DNA from 2 places in the Pseudomonas tritici genome. Region 1 is predicted to be linked to the other one. Evidence: riboswitches for the same ligand, from Rfam matches in the RefSeq annotation. Region 1 holds a riboswitch; the other holds the start of a gene.

Region 1 (7,876 bases):
AGTTACGCTCGCAGTGCCGTTTATGCGCAGGATACTCGTGGTCATACTGTCATGAGCTACTTCGACGCTCACGAAGGTGGTCAGAACCATAAAGAAAATTACTCTGCTGCTCCATTGATGGGTGATATTGCTGCTGCCCAGCGTTTGTATGGTGCCAATTACAGGACGCGCAATTCAGACACCACTTACGGTTTTAACTCCAATTCGGGTCGAGACTATTATCAACTCAATAATCCCAATGATACGGCACTCTTCTGCGTGTGGGACGGTGGCGGTAACGATACGTTGGATTGTTCCAAGTATCGCCAAAACCAGACTATCAACCTCAACCCTGAATCCTATTCCGATGTTGGAGGCTTGCGGGGGAATGTTTCTATCGCCAAAGGCGTTACGCTGGAGAACGCAATCGGCGGTTCTGGCCATGATGTGATCATCGGTAATCATGCAGACAACATGCTCAAGGGGGGAGCGGGCGCTGATTGGCTCAGGGGGGGAGGGGGGGCAGATACCTTTGTCTACGACAACGTCAGCGACTCCACACTGGAACGCCCTGACCAGATCATGGACTTTGTGAGTGGCACCGACAAAATCGACATTTCGGTCTTGTTGAAAAACGCCGGTATTACCGCGTTAACGTTTGTAAAGCGGCTGTCGGGTGAGCCGGGTCAAGCCGTTCTGCATTACAACCGCAACACCAACGAGTCGAGGTTGGCTATCGATCTGACGGGCAACGGCCGTTTTGACTTTTTCCTCAAAAGCCGCGGTCCGATAAATACACCCGATATCGTCAGTAACGTCCCGATTATGTGGCGTTATTCCTGAAAAAGAGCTTCCAAGATGCCGGATTTTTCCTGATGAGGGTGCGAGCTGAATGCGCGTTACGGCGGCATTCCCCGCCATTTGTTCGCGGGCATATGGCGGGTTTGTTATTCGTGTTTCGTGATATTCAAGCAATCGCTACACCGACATTGACCGGCTGTCACTCACTGCGTAGCCTTGCACCTTCGAGGTTCTTCGGCCCAGGCCGAAGCTAAGAAGGGAACGCGGTCCAAGCCGCGGCTGCCCCCGCAACTGTGAAGGGTTTATCTGACTGCCACGCCACTGCCGATACGGCGGGAAGGCGCAGCCAGCGCCGGTCGCAAGACCCGCAAGCCCCAAGCCAGGAGACCTGCCTCGCAACCGATTTTCAATTCAACCGGGCGGGGTGATCCGGTGACGAAATCCGCTGCTGCGCGCCGTCGCAGGGCCTATCGTCCCGTATGCCCGCCCCAAAGGGCATCCGATGAAAACACTGGCCAAACTCCCTGTCACCATCGTTACCGGCTTTCTCGGCTCGGGCAAAACCACCTTGCTGCGTCATATGCTCGACAACGCCCAGGGCCGTCGCATTGCCGTGATCGTCAACGAATTCGGTGAACTGGGCATTGACGGTGAAATCCTCAAGCAGTGTTCCATTGGTTGCACCGAAGAAGAAGCCAGCGGCCGCGTGTACGAATTGGCCAACGGCTGCCTGTGCTGCACCGTGCAGGAAGAATTCTTCCCGGTGATGCGCGAACTGGTCGCCCGTCGCGGTGACCTTGACCATATCCTGATTGAAACCTCCGGCCTGGCCCTGCCAAAGCCTCTGGTGCAAGCCTTCCAGTGGCCGGAAATCCGCAGCGCCTGCACCGTTGATGCGGTGATTACCGTGGTCGACAGCCCGGCCGTGGCCGCTGGCACGTTCGCGGCATTCCCGGATCAAGTGGATGCCCAGCGCAAACTCGACCCGAACCTGGACCACGAATCGCCACTGCACGAACTGTTCGCTGACCAACTGGCCAGCGCCGACCTGGTGATCCTCAATAAATCCGACCTGATCAGCCCTGAAGACTTGGCCCGGGTGCGCTTGGAAGTCGCCGAAGAGCTGCCGCCGGCGGTAAAGATCATCGAAGCCAGCAGCGGTCGCGTGCCGTTGGACGTATTGATTGGCCTGGGCGCTGGCTCTGAAGAGCACATCGACGGTCGTCACAGCCATCACGATCACCACCACGAGGGCGAGGACGATCATGACCACGATGCCTTCGACTCCATTTCCATCGACCTGCCGCAGGCTGACGAAGCGCTGCTGCTCGATGCGCTGACCCAATTGGTCGTGCAACACGGCATCCTGCGCGTCAAAGGCTTCGCCGCTATTCCGAACAAGCCGATGCGCCTGCTGATCCAGGGCGTGGGCACGCGTTTCGACAAACACTTTGACCGCGCCTGGGGCGCCGACGAAGCCCGCATAACGCGGCTGGTGCTGATCGGCCAGGCGCTGGACGCGGCGGGCCTTGAAGCGCAATTGCGCGCCGCCCTCAGCGTTTAACCCATGCACCTGCTCAGGACCCAGCCCGGTGGTTTCGTCTCGGACGACAATATTGCCGACCTTGGCCAAACCCCCGCTGAACTGGTGATCCTGTGCAGCGGCGATTCGAGCCTCGCACTGCTGGCCGAAGCGGCCCAGCACTTGCCGGACGATTACCCGACGTTTCGCCTGGCCAACCCGATGCAGGTGCAGAATCATGCCTCGGTCGACCTGTACGTCGATGAGGTGTTGCGCCACGCCAAGGTCATCCTGATTTCGCTGCATGGTGGCATTGGTTATTGGCGTTACGGCATCGAGCGTCTGGTGGAGTTGGCGGAACGCGGCGTGCAACTGATCCTGGTGCCGGGGTGTGATCGCCCGGACCCTGAGCTCAGCGGCTTGAGCACTGTTGGCGCACAGGCGCGTGACCGCCTGTGGCACTTCCTACGCCAGGGTGGCTTGGCTAACGCGCTGGATTTTTACCGCTGCCTGGCCAGTGCTTACCTGGGCCGCGACTATGCCTGGGCTGAACCGCAAACCCTGCCGCGCACGGCGATTTATCACCCGCGCAACGCCAATGCTCGCCTGAATGATTGGCAGGCGGATTGGAACGCTGATTGGCCGGTGGCGGCGGTGCTGTTCTACCGCTCGCATTTGCAGGCGGCCAATACCGGCTTTATTGATGTGTTCTGCCAGCGCTTGCAGGCGGCGGGGTTAAACCCGTTGCCGATGGCGGTGGCCAGTTTGAAAGAGCCCGGCTGCCTGACGGTGGTCGAGGATTGGCTGGATGAGGTCGGCGCGGCGGTGATCCTCAACACCACCGGCTTTGCCCAATCCAGCCCCGAAGCGCCGCACGTGCGTCCGTTTCGCCGCAATATTCCGGTGATCCAGGCGATCTGCGCCCAAGACAATCAGCCCGGCTGGGAGGCCAGTGCGCAAGGCCTCGGCCCGCGCGATCTGGCGATGCACATTGCGTTGCCGGAGCTGGACGGGCGCATCATCAGCCGGCCGATCAGCTTCAAGGACCTGGCCTGGCGCAGCGAGCGCAGCCAGTCGGATGTGGTGTGCTATCGGGCAGCGCCCGAGCGTATGGATTTCGTGGCTGAGCTGGCGCGGCGCTGGGTCGAACTCGCGCGGGTGCCGAATGCGCACAAGCGTATCGCATTGATCCTCGCCAACTACCCGACCCGCGATGGCCGTATCGGTAACGGCGTAGGCCTGGATACGCCTGCAGCGGCGCTGAATATCCTGCGTGCCCTACAGGCCGAAGGCTATCCGCTGCCGGACACCTTGCCCGACAGCGGCACTGCACTGATTCATCAACTGCTGGGCGGTGTCACCAACGACCTGGACAGTCTCGACCTGCGTCCGTGCCATCAAAGCCTGGGCCTGGACGACTACGAGACACTGTTCAGTCGCTTGCCCGAGGCCAATCGCCAAGCGGTGATGGAGCGCTGGGGCACGCCTCATAACGATCCGATGTTCCGTGAAGGTCGCATGATGATCGCCGGTCTGCGCCTAGGGCTGACCTTCGTCGGTATCCAGCCGGCACGAGGTTACCAGGTGGACGCCAGCGCGGTGTACCACGACCCGGACTTGGTGCCACCCCATGGCTATCTGGCGTTCTACTTCTGGTTGCGCCACACCTACGGCGCCCACGGCGTGATCCACGTGGGCAAGCACGGCAACCTGGAGTGGCTGCCGGGCAAGGGCGTGGGCCTGTCGGAAAACTGCTGGCCCGATGCGCTGCTGGGCCCGCTGCCGAATATCTACCCGTTTATCGTAAATGACCCGGGCGAGGGCGCCCAGGCTAAACGACGCACCCAGGCGGTAATCATCGATCACTTGATGCCGCCGCTGACCCGCGCCGAAACCTACGGCCCGTTGCGTGACCTGGAGTTGTTGGCCGACGAGTATTACGAGGCGCAACTGCTCGATCCACGCCGCGCCCTGGAATTGCAGAAAGACATCCTCAAGCTGGTGCGCGAAACCCGTATCGACCAGGAGCTTGAGCTGGACAAGGACGCCGACGCCGCCATCTGGCTGCCGCGCCTCGATACCTACCTGTGTGACTTAAAGGAATCGCAGATCCGCGACGGCCTGCACATCTTTGGCGAGTCGCCTGAAGGCCGCTTGCGTATCGACACCTTGCTCGCCTTGCTGCGCATCCCGCGTGGTGACGGCCGAGGTCCGCAATCGAGCGTACTGCGGGTGTTGGCCAAGGCTTTCGAGCTGGACTTCGACCCACTCGACTGCGCCCTGGCCGAACCCTGGACCGGGCGTCGGCCCGACGTGTTGCTGAACATCGATGAGCAGTTGTGGCGCACCGCCGGCGATACCCGCGAGCGCTTGGAGTTGTATGCAGCGCGGTTGATCGAACAGGCGCTGGAAGGGCCGCTTGAACAGTTGGAAGCGCCCGGTTGGGAGGAGGTGAAGGCGGTGATTGAAAGTCTGCGCAAGGTGGTGGCGCCGTGCCTGGACGCCTGTGGCCCGGCAGAAATGCGCGGGCTGCTGGACGCCTTGAGCGGCCGCTTCGTGCCTGCCGGCCCCAGTGGCGCACCGAGTCGTGGGCGTTTGGATGTGCTGCCGACCGGACGCAACTTTTTCACCGTCGACGTGCGCAACCTGCCGACCACTACGGCCTGGCGCATCGGCTTCCAGTCGGCCAACCTGATTCTTGAGCGGCACCTGCAAGACCATGGCGACCACCTGCGCCAGCTCGGCCTGTCGGTGTGGGGCACCGCCACCATGCGCACCGGCGGCGACGATATCGCTCAGGCCATGGCGCTGATGGGTGTGAGGCCGGTGTGGGCGACGGGCAGCCAGCGCGTGGACGACTTTGAAATCCTGCCGATCAGCCTGTTGGACCGTCCGCGCGTTGACGTCACGTTGCGCGTGTCTGGCTTTTTCCGTGACGCCTTCGCCAACCTGATCCGCCTGTTCGACGCGGCGGTGCAGGCGGTGGCCGCGCTGGACGAACCAGACGACATGAACCCGCTGGCGGCCAAAGTGCGCAGTGAACGTGAGGCGTTGCTCAAGTCGGGCCTGGACGCCGAAGCCGCGGCGAAACAGGCCGGCTGGCGCATCTTCGGCGCGAAACCCGGTGCCTATGGTGCGGGTGTGCAGGGCGCGATCGATGGTCGCCTGTGGCAAAGCCGCGAAGACCTGGCCGAGGTCTATTTGAACTGGGGTGGTTACGCCTACGGCGGCTCCGATGAGGGCACCGCCGCCCGCGAGCAATTCGCCCAGCGCTTGAGCCAGGTGCAGGCGGTGTTGCAGAACCAGGACAACCGCGAGCACGACCTGCTCGACTCCAATGATTACTACCAGTTCCAGGGCGGCATGCTCGCCGCCGTGGAAACCCTGAGCGGCGAAAAGGCCGCCAGTTACCACGGTGACCACAGCCAACCGGACCTGCCGAAGATCCGAACGCTGAAGGAAGAGCTGAACCGGGTGATCCGTTCCCGCGCCGCCAACCCCAAGTGGATCGACGGCGTGAAGCGCCATGGCTATAAAGGTGCGTTTGAAATGGCCGCGACCGTGGACAATCTGTTCGCGTTCGATGCCACCACCGCGCTGATCGACGATCATCAATACGCCTTGCTCGCCGACGCCTACCTGCTGGACCCTGACACCCGGGCCTTTGTGCAACAGCACAATCCCGGCGCCCTGCGTGACATGACCGAACGCATGCTGGAAGCGCAGCAACGTGGCCAGTGGCAAGAGCCGGGGGCTTATAAAGAAGCGTTGGAAAACCTGTTGCTGGATATAGAAGAAGACAGCTGATGACTGATATTCCACATTTTCCGCTGTCCGCCGTGGTCGGCGCCGACAACTTGAAGTTGGCCCTGTGCCTGACTGCCATCGACCCGAAGATCGGCGGCGTGCTGATCGAAGGCCCACGCGGCATGGCCAAGTCCACCTTGGCGCGGGGCCTGGCGGACCTGCTGGCCAGTGGTCAATTCGTCACCTTGCCCTTGGGCGCTACCGAAGAGCGGCTGGTGGGAACGCTGGACCTGGACGCCGCATTGGGCGAAGGCCGCGCGCAGTTTTCCCCCGGCGTCTTGGCCAAGGCTGACGGCGGCGTGCTGTATGTCGATGAAGTCAACTTGCTGGCCGATCACCTGGTGGACCTGCTGCTCGACGTGGCGGCCAGCGGCACCAACCTGATCGAGCGTGACGGCATCTCCCATCGCCATTCGGCGCGTTTTGTACTGATCGGCACCATGAACCCGGAGGAGGGCGAGTTACGCCCGCAACTGCTCGACCGCTTCGGTTTCAACGTGGCTTTGAGTGGGCAGACCCTGCCAGCCGAGCGCGGGCAAATCATCCGTCGTCGCCTGGATTTCGACAGCGACCCGGCGGCGTTCTGCGCGCACTGGGCAGCGCCCCAAGCCGCCCTGCGCGAGCGCTGCACCCAGGCGCGGGCGCGACTCGACACTATCGAACTGGATGACCAGGCACTGGCGCAGATCACCGAGCGGTGCTTTGCCGCCGGTGTCGATGGCTTGCGTGCGGATCTGGTTTGGCTGCGCGGCGCCAGGGCGCATGCGGCATGGCGCGGGGCGAATGCCATCGCCGAGGAGGACATTGAAGCCGTCGCCGAGTTTGCCCTGCGCCATCGCCGCCAGGCACCATCGCCGCCGTCTAATGCGCCGAGCGAAGGGCAGTCGCCAACGTCCTCCGACACGTCGCCGGGTCAAGGCCAATGGGGTGACATGCCCGCACCGGCCCTGCCCACGGGCGCACGCCGGGATGTACCCACCTGGCCAAAAAAGCCCTAGGCATTCGCCCTCGACCTGACGCGGGGGCGGATGCCCGGCCCAAGGCAGGGCGGCTGGATAGAGGCAGGCACGGTAAGGCGCGGAGTGCGAAACAGGGTTCGATCAATTGGCCGGGCACTTTGCTCGATGGCCGGCCGCAATCGCGAGAAGATCTACGGTTTCACCTGCGCAGTCGCTCGCCCCATGAATTATGGCTGGTGATTGTCGATGCGTCGGCGTCGACCCGGCGCCATCGCGCGCTCACCGATGCCAAAGGTTTGCTGGCCCAGTTGTTTGATGACGCCTACCGCCAACGCGCGCGGATGGCCTTGTTGACGGCCAGCGGGCAATCGCCCAAATGGCAGGTACAGGGGCTGAAAGCGGCGAAGGGTTTGGCCGGATGGCTGGACCAGTTGGGGGCGGGCGGGGGCACGCCGTTGCTCGCGGCGCTGACTGAGGCTGGGCATTGGCTGGCGGTGCGACGTGAGCGGTTTCCGACTGAGGAGCAGCGGTTGTTGGTGATTACCGATGGCCGGCTTAAGGATGTCGCAGGACTGCCGTTGCTGGAGTGCTCGGGAGTGTTGATAGATATCGAGCGTGGGCCGATCCGGTTGGGCCGGGCTCAGGAATTGGCGGCCGGGTTGCAGCTGGATTATCGGCATATCGATAGCGTGTAGTGAGCGGGCTTGCCCCGCGCTGGGCTGCGAAGCTGCCCCAAAATCAGGCACCACGGTTTTCCTGACAAAAAACGGTTGCCTTATTGGGTCTGCTTCGCAGCCCAGCGCGGGGC
Region 2 (7,876 bases), 1.7 Mb from region 1:
GGTAAAAGCGAAGGCTTCGTCGCGGGCCACCGCAATACGCACACCCTTGAGCAGTGGCTCGGCCTCGATCACTTCCGGTGCAGCAAAGGTCACCGGCGGCGGCAAGGCCACTTCGCAACTGCTGCCCAAGGCTTGGGCGGCGGCGTCAAGGCGCACATCAAGGTCATTCAGTTCGCTGGCTTGCACCAGGCCCAGGTGACGGCTAGGCAGCTCTATACCGGTCTCGCGGGACAACGCGCCGTACCAGCGCAGGCCTTCGGTGAGGCTGCCTTCCAGCAATTGCGCATGACGCAGCGTGCCAACGCGGTTGGCCAGCACCCCGGCGAACGGCAAGTCCGGCTGATAACGCGCCAGGCCCAGGGCCAAGGCGCCAAAGGTCTGGGCCATGGCCGTGCCGTCAATAACGCCCAGTACCGGCACGCCGAAGTGTCGCGCCAGGTCGGCGCTGGAAGGGGTGCCGTCAAATAAGCCCATCACGCCTTCGATCAGGATCAAGTCGGCCTCGCCCGCTGCTTCCCACAGCAGGCGGCGACTTTCCTGCTCGCCCACCATCCACATGTCCAATTGATACACCGGCGCACCGCTGGCGCGCTCGTGGATCATCGGGTCGAGGAAATCCGGGCCGCATTTGAACACGCGCACCTTGCGACCCAGGTTGCGGTGCAATCGGGCCAGCGCGGCGGTGACGGTGGTTTTGCCCTGGCCGGACGCCGGTGCGGCGATCAATACGGCCGGGCAATGACGGGGCTGATTCAAAGTTCGACGCCCTTCTGTGCCTTGATACCGGCCTGGAACGCGTGCTTGAGCATGCCCATTTCGGTGACGGTGTCACCCATTTCGATCAACTCAGGCTTGGCGCCACGGCCGGTGACCACCACGTGCTGCATCGGCGGGCGGGCCTGCAAGTCACTGAGCACCTGGTCCAGTTCGAGGTAGCCGTGCTTGAGGGCGATGTTCAGCTCATCCAGCACGACCATGCCGATGCTCGGGTCTTGCAGCAGTTCGCGGGACACCGCCCAGGCGGCTTCGGCCGCGGCGATGTCACGTTGGCGATCCTGGGTTTCCCAGGTGAAGCCTTCGCCCATGACGTGGAAACGTACTTGCTCGGGGAATCGGCGGAAGAACAACTCTTCACCGGTGCTGTGACGCCCCTTGATGAACTGCACCACGCCGCACTGCATGCCGTGGCCCATGGCCCGGGCCAGCATGCCGAACGCGGAGCTGCTCTTGCCTTTGCCGTTGCCGGTGAGCACCAGCAGCAAGCCGCACTCGTTGGGGGAATTGGCAATGCGTTCGTCGATCACGGCTTTTTTGCGCAGCATGCGCGCCAGGTGGCGTTCGTCGCGGTCGGGGGAATCGGTCATGACAGCTCTCCGTTGGGGCTGGACAAAAACGGCGGGCAGGAAAAAAGAAAAACAGACAGCCAAGCATCGCCCACCGTGATGCTGTTGGATGTAACAGGCCGGTCTCCGGGCTCATGAGTGGCGCCGTTGCCCTCGTATAGAGAGCGCGCAGGCCAACGCTACGCCTTCCCATATCGCTGGCGATACAGTGGCAAAAGGCAGCGTCTTGACTCATTTACCGTTGCGGGGGCAGCGCCGGAATCGCGGCAGCACTGTGTACAAGTGCGCTCACTCACCGGCTTCCCTGTTTCACTCGGTCGACCCATTGGTCACAGAGCACCTGGAACAAGCCGCGAAGGTTAGTGGGTTGGGGGTGGAGCGTCAATGAAAGCTGACCTTGCACTTGAACCATCGCACCGCCGACCTCCTCTACCCTTACAGGTATTAAGGAGAACACCATGCATAAAACAAGACTTGCCCTACTCATCCTGGTCGCCGGCACCCTCGCCGCCTGCGGTGAAAGCTCCACCCTCCAGGTCTCCGACGGTACCGGGCCTTCGCCCAAGTTGCCGGAACCGAACAAAACCCTGATCCCCACCGTCAATATCGCCCCCGCCATCGGTTGGCCCGAGGGCGTGAAGCCAACGGCCGCCGCCGGTACCCAGGTTGCGGCGTTTGCCGAAGGCCTGGACCATCCGCGCTGGCTGTATGTGCTACCAAATGGCGATGTGCTGGTAGCGGAAACCAACGCGCCGCCCAAGCCGGATGACTCCAAGGGCGTTCGTGGCTGGGTCATGGAGAAAGTCATGGGCCGCGCTGGCGCCGGGGTGCCGAGCCCGAATCGCATCACGCTACTGCGTGACGCCGACCACGACGGCGTCGCAGAGACGCGCACGGTATTCCTGGAGAATCTCAATTCGCCGTTTGGCATGACACTGGTCGGCAACGACCTGTACGTCGCTGACTCGGACAAGCTGCTGCGTTTCCCCTATCAACCGGGTGACACTGCGATCAAGCAAGCCGGCACCAACGTCGTCGACCTGCCGGGCGGGCCTCTGAACCACCACTGGACGAAAAACGTGGTGGCCAGCAAGGACGGCACCAAGCTGTACGTGAGCGTGGGTTCCAATAGCAACGTCGGTGAAAACGGCCTGCAAGCGGAAGAAGGCCGGGCGGCGATCTGGGAAGTCGATCGCGCCAGCGGCGAGCACCGCATCTTCGCCTCCGGCCTGCGCAACCCGAACGGTATGGCGTGGGAGCCGCAGAGCGGTAAGTTGTGGACGGCAGTCAACGAGCGTGACGAAATCGGCAGCGACCTGGTGCCGGACTACATCACCTCGGTCAAGGATGGCGGCTTCTATGGCTGGCCGTTCAGCTACTACGGGCAGCATGTGGATGTGCGGGTCAATCCGCAGAATTTGGACTTGGTGGCCAAGGCGATCGCGCCGGATTACGCGGTAGGCCCGCACACCGCATCCCTGGGGCTGACGTTTGCCGAGGGCAGCAAACTCCCTGCGCAGTTCAGTAACGGCGCGTTTATCGGCCAGCATGGTTCGTGGAATCGCAAGCCGCACAGTGGCTACAAGGTGATCTTCGTGCCGTTCGAGGGTGGGCAGCCTAAAGGGCCGCCGGTGGACGTGCTGACGGGGTTCCTCGATAAGGACGAGAAAGCCATGGGCCGCCCGGTGGGCGTGGTGATTGACCAGCAGGGGGATTTGCTGGTGGCCGATGATGTGGGGAATAAGGTATGGCGGGTGTCGGCCGCTAGATAGCGGAGCAGCAAGCCTCACGCTTGAAGCTGCAAGCAGGCATTGCGCCTTTTTGCAGCTGACAGCTCGTAGCTGCCGCTAGGGATTACGCGCCAGATTCGCCGGCAACACACGCTTGGCACTCAGGTACGCATTCTGCCAATACGCCTTGGACAAGGTATCCAGCTTCACCGTACCGCCCGTTTGCGGCGCGTGCACAAAGCGCCCTTCCCCCACGTAGATCCCGGCGTGGCTGACCTGTGAACCACCACCGGTGGCGAAGAACAGCAGGTCGCCGGTCTGCAGGTTCTGCTCGCTGACGTCCTGGGCGCGCATTACGATCAGTTCACGCGTAGTACGCGGCAATGAGATGCCGGCAGCGTCGCGAAACACAAAACCAATCAAACCGCTGCAATCAAACCCGGAGTCCGGCGTGTTGCCGCCCCAACGATAAGGCGTGCCGACCAGACCCAGCGCGCGGAAGAGCACATCTTCAGCCGCAGGCGAGAAATTCTGGGTGGAATAGTTGAACACCGGCTTAGGCTTCACCGCGACAGGCGCGGGCGGCGGTGGGCGGCTTGCACAGGCGCTGAGCAGCGCGGCGCAAACAATAAGAATCAGGCGGGCCGAGGTCGACATGTGCAGAACAATCCTGGTCTGGATGCGGCTTTTCGCTGCCGAACGCTGAAAACCAGAACGCGCAAGCAAAGCTCGCGCGAACGGATTACAACAATGTCCAGGGATTCTAGCGCTTACACGTCAAACTTCAAGTATCACTTTAAGTTTACTTGCTAGCGGTAACCGTCGTCGGGGCCATGGCGAGTGCGCGCTTGGCTTCGATGAAGGTTTTGCTCCAGTAGCTATCACCCAGGTTGTCGACTCGAACACCGCCACTGCGACGGCTGCTGGAGTGGATAAACTGGTTATCGCCCAAGTAGATACCGGCATGGCTGACGCGACCACGACCTGCCGTACTAAAGAAAAGCAGATCACCGGGCTTGAGGTTGTTTCGCGCGACCAACGGTGCATTCACGTTGATCATTTCGCGAGTGGAGCGTGGCAGGTTCATGCCCGCTTCTTCACGAAACAGGTAGCCGATGAAACCGCTGCAGTCGAAACCGGCTTCGGAAGTACCGCCGAAACGGTAACGGGTACCGATCAGGGACATGCCGCGTTCGAGGATGCTGTCGGCGAGAACTGGAAGCTGGTAAGGCTTGCTGCCGGAGAAATTGGCCAATTCTTTTTCAGTTGCCAGCTCTTCTTCGTAAACAGAAGCAGACTGTGCAGCAACAAATTTGGCCTGGTTTTGAACCTGTGGTTTTTGCTGTTCTGCCACCTGTTGAGGGTGGGAGGCGCAACCAAACAACAGGGTAACGAGTGCGAGAGGCACGAGGGGTGCGAAGCGATTTAGCATGGGCACGACCGTGGCTGGTATGTAAAGAAGCCGAGACTATGCCTTCTATCACATCGATTTGCAAATTCAATCGTGGTCTATGTGACTTCCCGATTGGACTATGCCATCTAAGCCGTAATTCCATTTATCGATTGAAATGCGTGACCAATACGGTTCAAACGCAGGTTTTCTGGCGCCTGAAAATTGCCGAACCCCGTCAATTCAATGGGTTACCAGCCCAACGTTTCTTTCAGGAAAGGGATCGTCAATTTTCGTTGAGCCTGCAAGGAAGCCTGATCGAGTTGCTCGAGCAAATCGAATAAGGCGCTCATGCTGCGTGTGCCACGGGTAAGGATGAAATGCCCCACCTCGTCGGTGAGATGCAGGCCGCGACGCGACGCGCGCAATTGCAAGGCGCGCAGTTTGTCCTCGTCGGACAGCGGGCGCATCTGGAAGATCAGCGCCAGGGTCAGACGCGACTTGAGGTCAGCCAGCTTGATCGGAAGTTCACGTGGGGAAGTCGAGGCGGCAATCAATAAACGCCGACCGCTGTCACGCAGGCGGTTGAACAGGTGAAACAGCGCCTCTTCCCAGTCTGCCTTGCCGGCGATCGCTTGCAGATCGTCCAGGCACACCAGCTCGTATTGCTCGAGGTGGTCGAAGATGCCGATGCCACGGTCCATCAACTCAGCCAGGGGCAGGTAAACCGCTGGCTCGCCCATCTGCTCGAAACGCAGGCACGCGGCCTGCAACAGGTGAGTACGCCCTACGCCGTGCTTGCCCCACAGATAGATCAGGCTTTCGGTCCACCCGGCGTCGGCTTCGCAGAGCCGCTCGACATAGCCGAGTGCAGCGGCATTGGCGCCTGGGTAGTAGTTGATAAAGGTGGCGTCATCACGCAGACGCACACCCAAGGGCAGCTGAATCGGTTTCATGCTGACTGAACGGCTCCAAACGAACCGTTAGTGGCCTCTGTGTAAAGTTTGCAAAGTTTATACCCGTGACGCCGGGCGCACAATGCAGCAGACCGCAAGCAAAATCAAAGGTTTGCGTTAACTTGTTGGATTTGTGCAGATTGTTTGGCGCCGTTGCTCCAGAAACAACAAACCCGGCCTTGGCCGGGTTTGTTACGAAGCGGTTACAGCTCGGGGTCTTCAACGCCGGTATACACATCCGAATCCTTGTACAGATCGTGCATATGGCGCACCAGCACCATGATCACCGCCGCCACCGGCAGTGCCAGCAGGATGCCGGTAAACCCGAACAGCTCACCGCCCGCCAGGATTGCAAAGATCACCGCCACCGGGTGCAGGCCAATCCGGTCGCCCACCAGCAAGGGCGTGAGCACCATGCCTTCCAGCGCCTGGCCGACCATGAACACCGCAACAATCCCCAGCATCGGGTACAAGTCACCGCCAAACTGGAACAGCCCGGCCACCAGCGCCGCGCCGATACCGATCACAAAGCCCATGTACGGCACGATAGCGGCCAGGCCGGCGATCAGGCCGATCAACAAGCCCAGCTCCAGACCGATCGCCATCAAGCCGCCAGCATAGATGATGCCCAGCGCCAGCATCACCAGCAGTTGGCCACGCACAAACGCGCCCAACACCTCATGACACTCGCCTGCCAAGGAAACAATGCGCTCCTCACGATCGCGCGGTAGCAGGCTGCGGATCTTGGCCATCATGATGTCCCAGTCGCGCAGCAGGTAGAACGCCACGACCGGGATCAGCACCAGGTTGGTCAACCAACCGATCAGCGCCAGGCTGGACGCAGTTGCCTGGCTGAGGATGACACCGACGATATCGGTGGTCTGGCCCATGTGTTCGCTGATCGCCGCCTTGACCTTGTCGAACTTCCAGAAGCCGTCCGACAGCCCGAGCTTGGCCTGGGCCCACGGCATTGCCGTGTGTTGCAGCCAATCGAGCATCTGCGGCGCCAGTTCATACAAGCGATACAGCTGCTTGGCCAGCATGGGTACCAGCACCAATACCAATGCCGTGATGATCAAGGTAAACAGCGCAAACACTGCCACTACCCCCAGGGTACGCGACAAGCCAGCCTTTTCCAGGCGATCCACCACGGGATCGAACAGATACGCCAGCAGCAACGCAACCAGGAACGGCGTCAGGATCGAATGCAGCAGGAACACAAAGACGCACAGCAGGACAATCCCGCCAAGCCACACCCAACGACGCGTATCCGCCATAAACCACTCCATCTATATAAAGAAGAAAACTGCTACCAACGAAAACGCAGCTGTGCTTGAGGTTCAGGTGCGATTGCAGGCTGAGCGCCATCTGTTACAGGCTGCTGGACCGGTGCTTCACCGGCAGGAATCTCCTGCAACTTGGCCAGGCTTAGCTGGGTACGTAACTGATCGGCACTGCCGTTGACGCGGTACACGATGCGATTGCCATCCACCCGTTGGGGCTGGCCACCAAAGGGCTCAAGCAGATGACCCAGCGCGGCGTAGCGCTCAAGGGTCATGCCTTGCACTTCCAGCAATTGCTCGGTGCTCACGCCAGGCTTAACCGCAAAACGCGGCGCCAATTTCTGGCTGACCGCCAGCATCACCGCATCGGCCACGGCAGCAGTGTCGGCGCCTTGCGCAGTACCCTGCTCGTTCTTGTCGCCCAGCCACAGGCGCCATTTGGCCTGCCATTGGCTGCCTTCCTGGCGCGCATGCACGGCCAGCAGGGCGTCGGCGCCGTAACGCTCGGAGGCGGCGCGCAACGGTGTGGCATCGGCACTTTCCAAGTTCGGCGCGGTGGCGACCACCTGCTCATCCAGGTCCCCCAGCGGCAGACGCAACGGCAGGCCACGGTGTTGCGCAGCGCGGCGCAGCGCCTGGGCTACGGTTTGGCCGTCGCCTACCAGGCTGCTGCCTTCAGTAGAGTCGTTCAACCACCAACCGAGGATCGAGGGGCGATTGCTGCCCCAGATCGACAGGCCCGCATCGCGCAAGGCGCGGTCAGTACTGACCGGATCAAAATCCACTTGCAGGCTTTCCGGCGGACCAGCGTCGTACCCATATTGCGTGATGATTTGTTGCGGATCCTTGCGAATCGCCGCCAGGCCCGGGCCTTCGGCGGCCTTGGCATCACCGGTCAGGCGGATCACCAGGGTTTGCACGGCACGCTGGGTAGCCTGGTCGCGCTCTTGCGGGGACTGGCTGCTGACAGGCTCAAGTACTTGATAAAGGCCATTGAGTGTTTCGGCATGACTCGCCAGGCTGACCAACGACAAGCAGCCTACAAAGAAGAAGTTACACAGACGCATGGAAGATTCCCGAACGACAAATTTAGCGGCTGCAACAGACCGCGTGAACTCGGTTTGGCAAGGCTGTGACCACAGCCACCGGTAAAACATTCACCGGGTCATGGCAG

The links. A riboswitch is a leader RNA that binds a small molecule or an ion and turns the genes downstream of it on or off. The one in region 1 is predicted to bind cobalamin.
Region 2: another riboswitch for cobalamin. It lies ahead of cobO (cob(I)yrinic acid a,c-diamide adenosyltransferase); the one in region 1 lies ahead of cobW (cobalamin biosynthesis protein CobW).

The regions. Positions count from the first base shown of each region.
Region 1 is NZ_CP077084.1:2,962,992-2,970,867, forward strand. It holds gene HU722_RS13200 (M10 family metallopeptidase C-terminal domain-containing protein) at 1-822, shown strand, start outside; cobalamin riboswitch at 991-1,190, shown strand; gene cobW (cobalamin biosynthesis protein CobW) at 1,283-2,344, shown strand; gene cobN (cobaltochelatase subunit CobN) at 2,348-6,109, shown strand; gene HU722_RS13215 (magnesium chelatase ATPase subunit I) at 6,109-7,107, shown strand; gene HU722_RS13220 (vWA domain-containing protein) at 7,161-7,763, shown strand.
Region 2 is NZ_CP077084.1:4,662,965-4,670,840, forward strand. It holds gene HU722_RS21115 (cobyrinic acid a,c-diamide synthase CobB) at 1-756, opposite strand, end outside; gene cobO (cob(I)yrinic acid a,c-diamide adenosyltransferase) at 753-1,364, opposite strand; cobalamin riboswitch at 1,444-1,702, opposite strand; gene HU722_RS21125 (PQQ-dependent sugar dehydrogenase) at 1,802-3,115, shown strand; gene HU722_RS21130 (C40 family peptidase) at 3,191-3,730, opposite strand; gene HU722_RS21135 (C40 family peptidase) at 3,876-4,505, opposite strand; gene hda (DnaA regulatory inactivator Hda) at 4,715-5,419, opposite strand; gene HU722_RS21145 (AI-2E family transporter) at 5,623-6,696, opposite strand; gene HU722_RS21150 (DUF2066 domain-containing protein) at 6,729-7,769, opposite strand.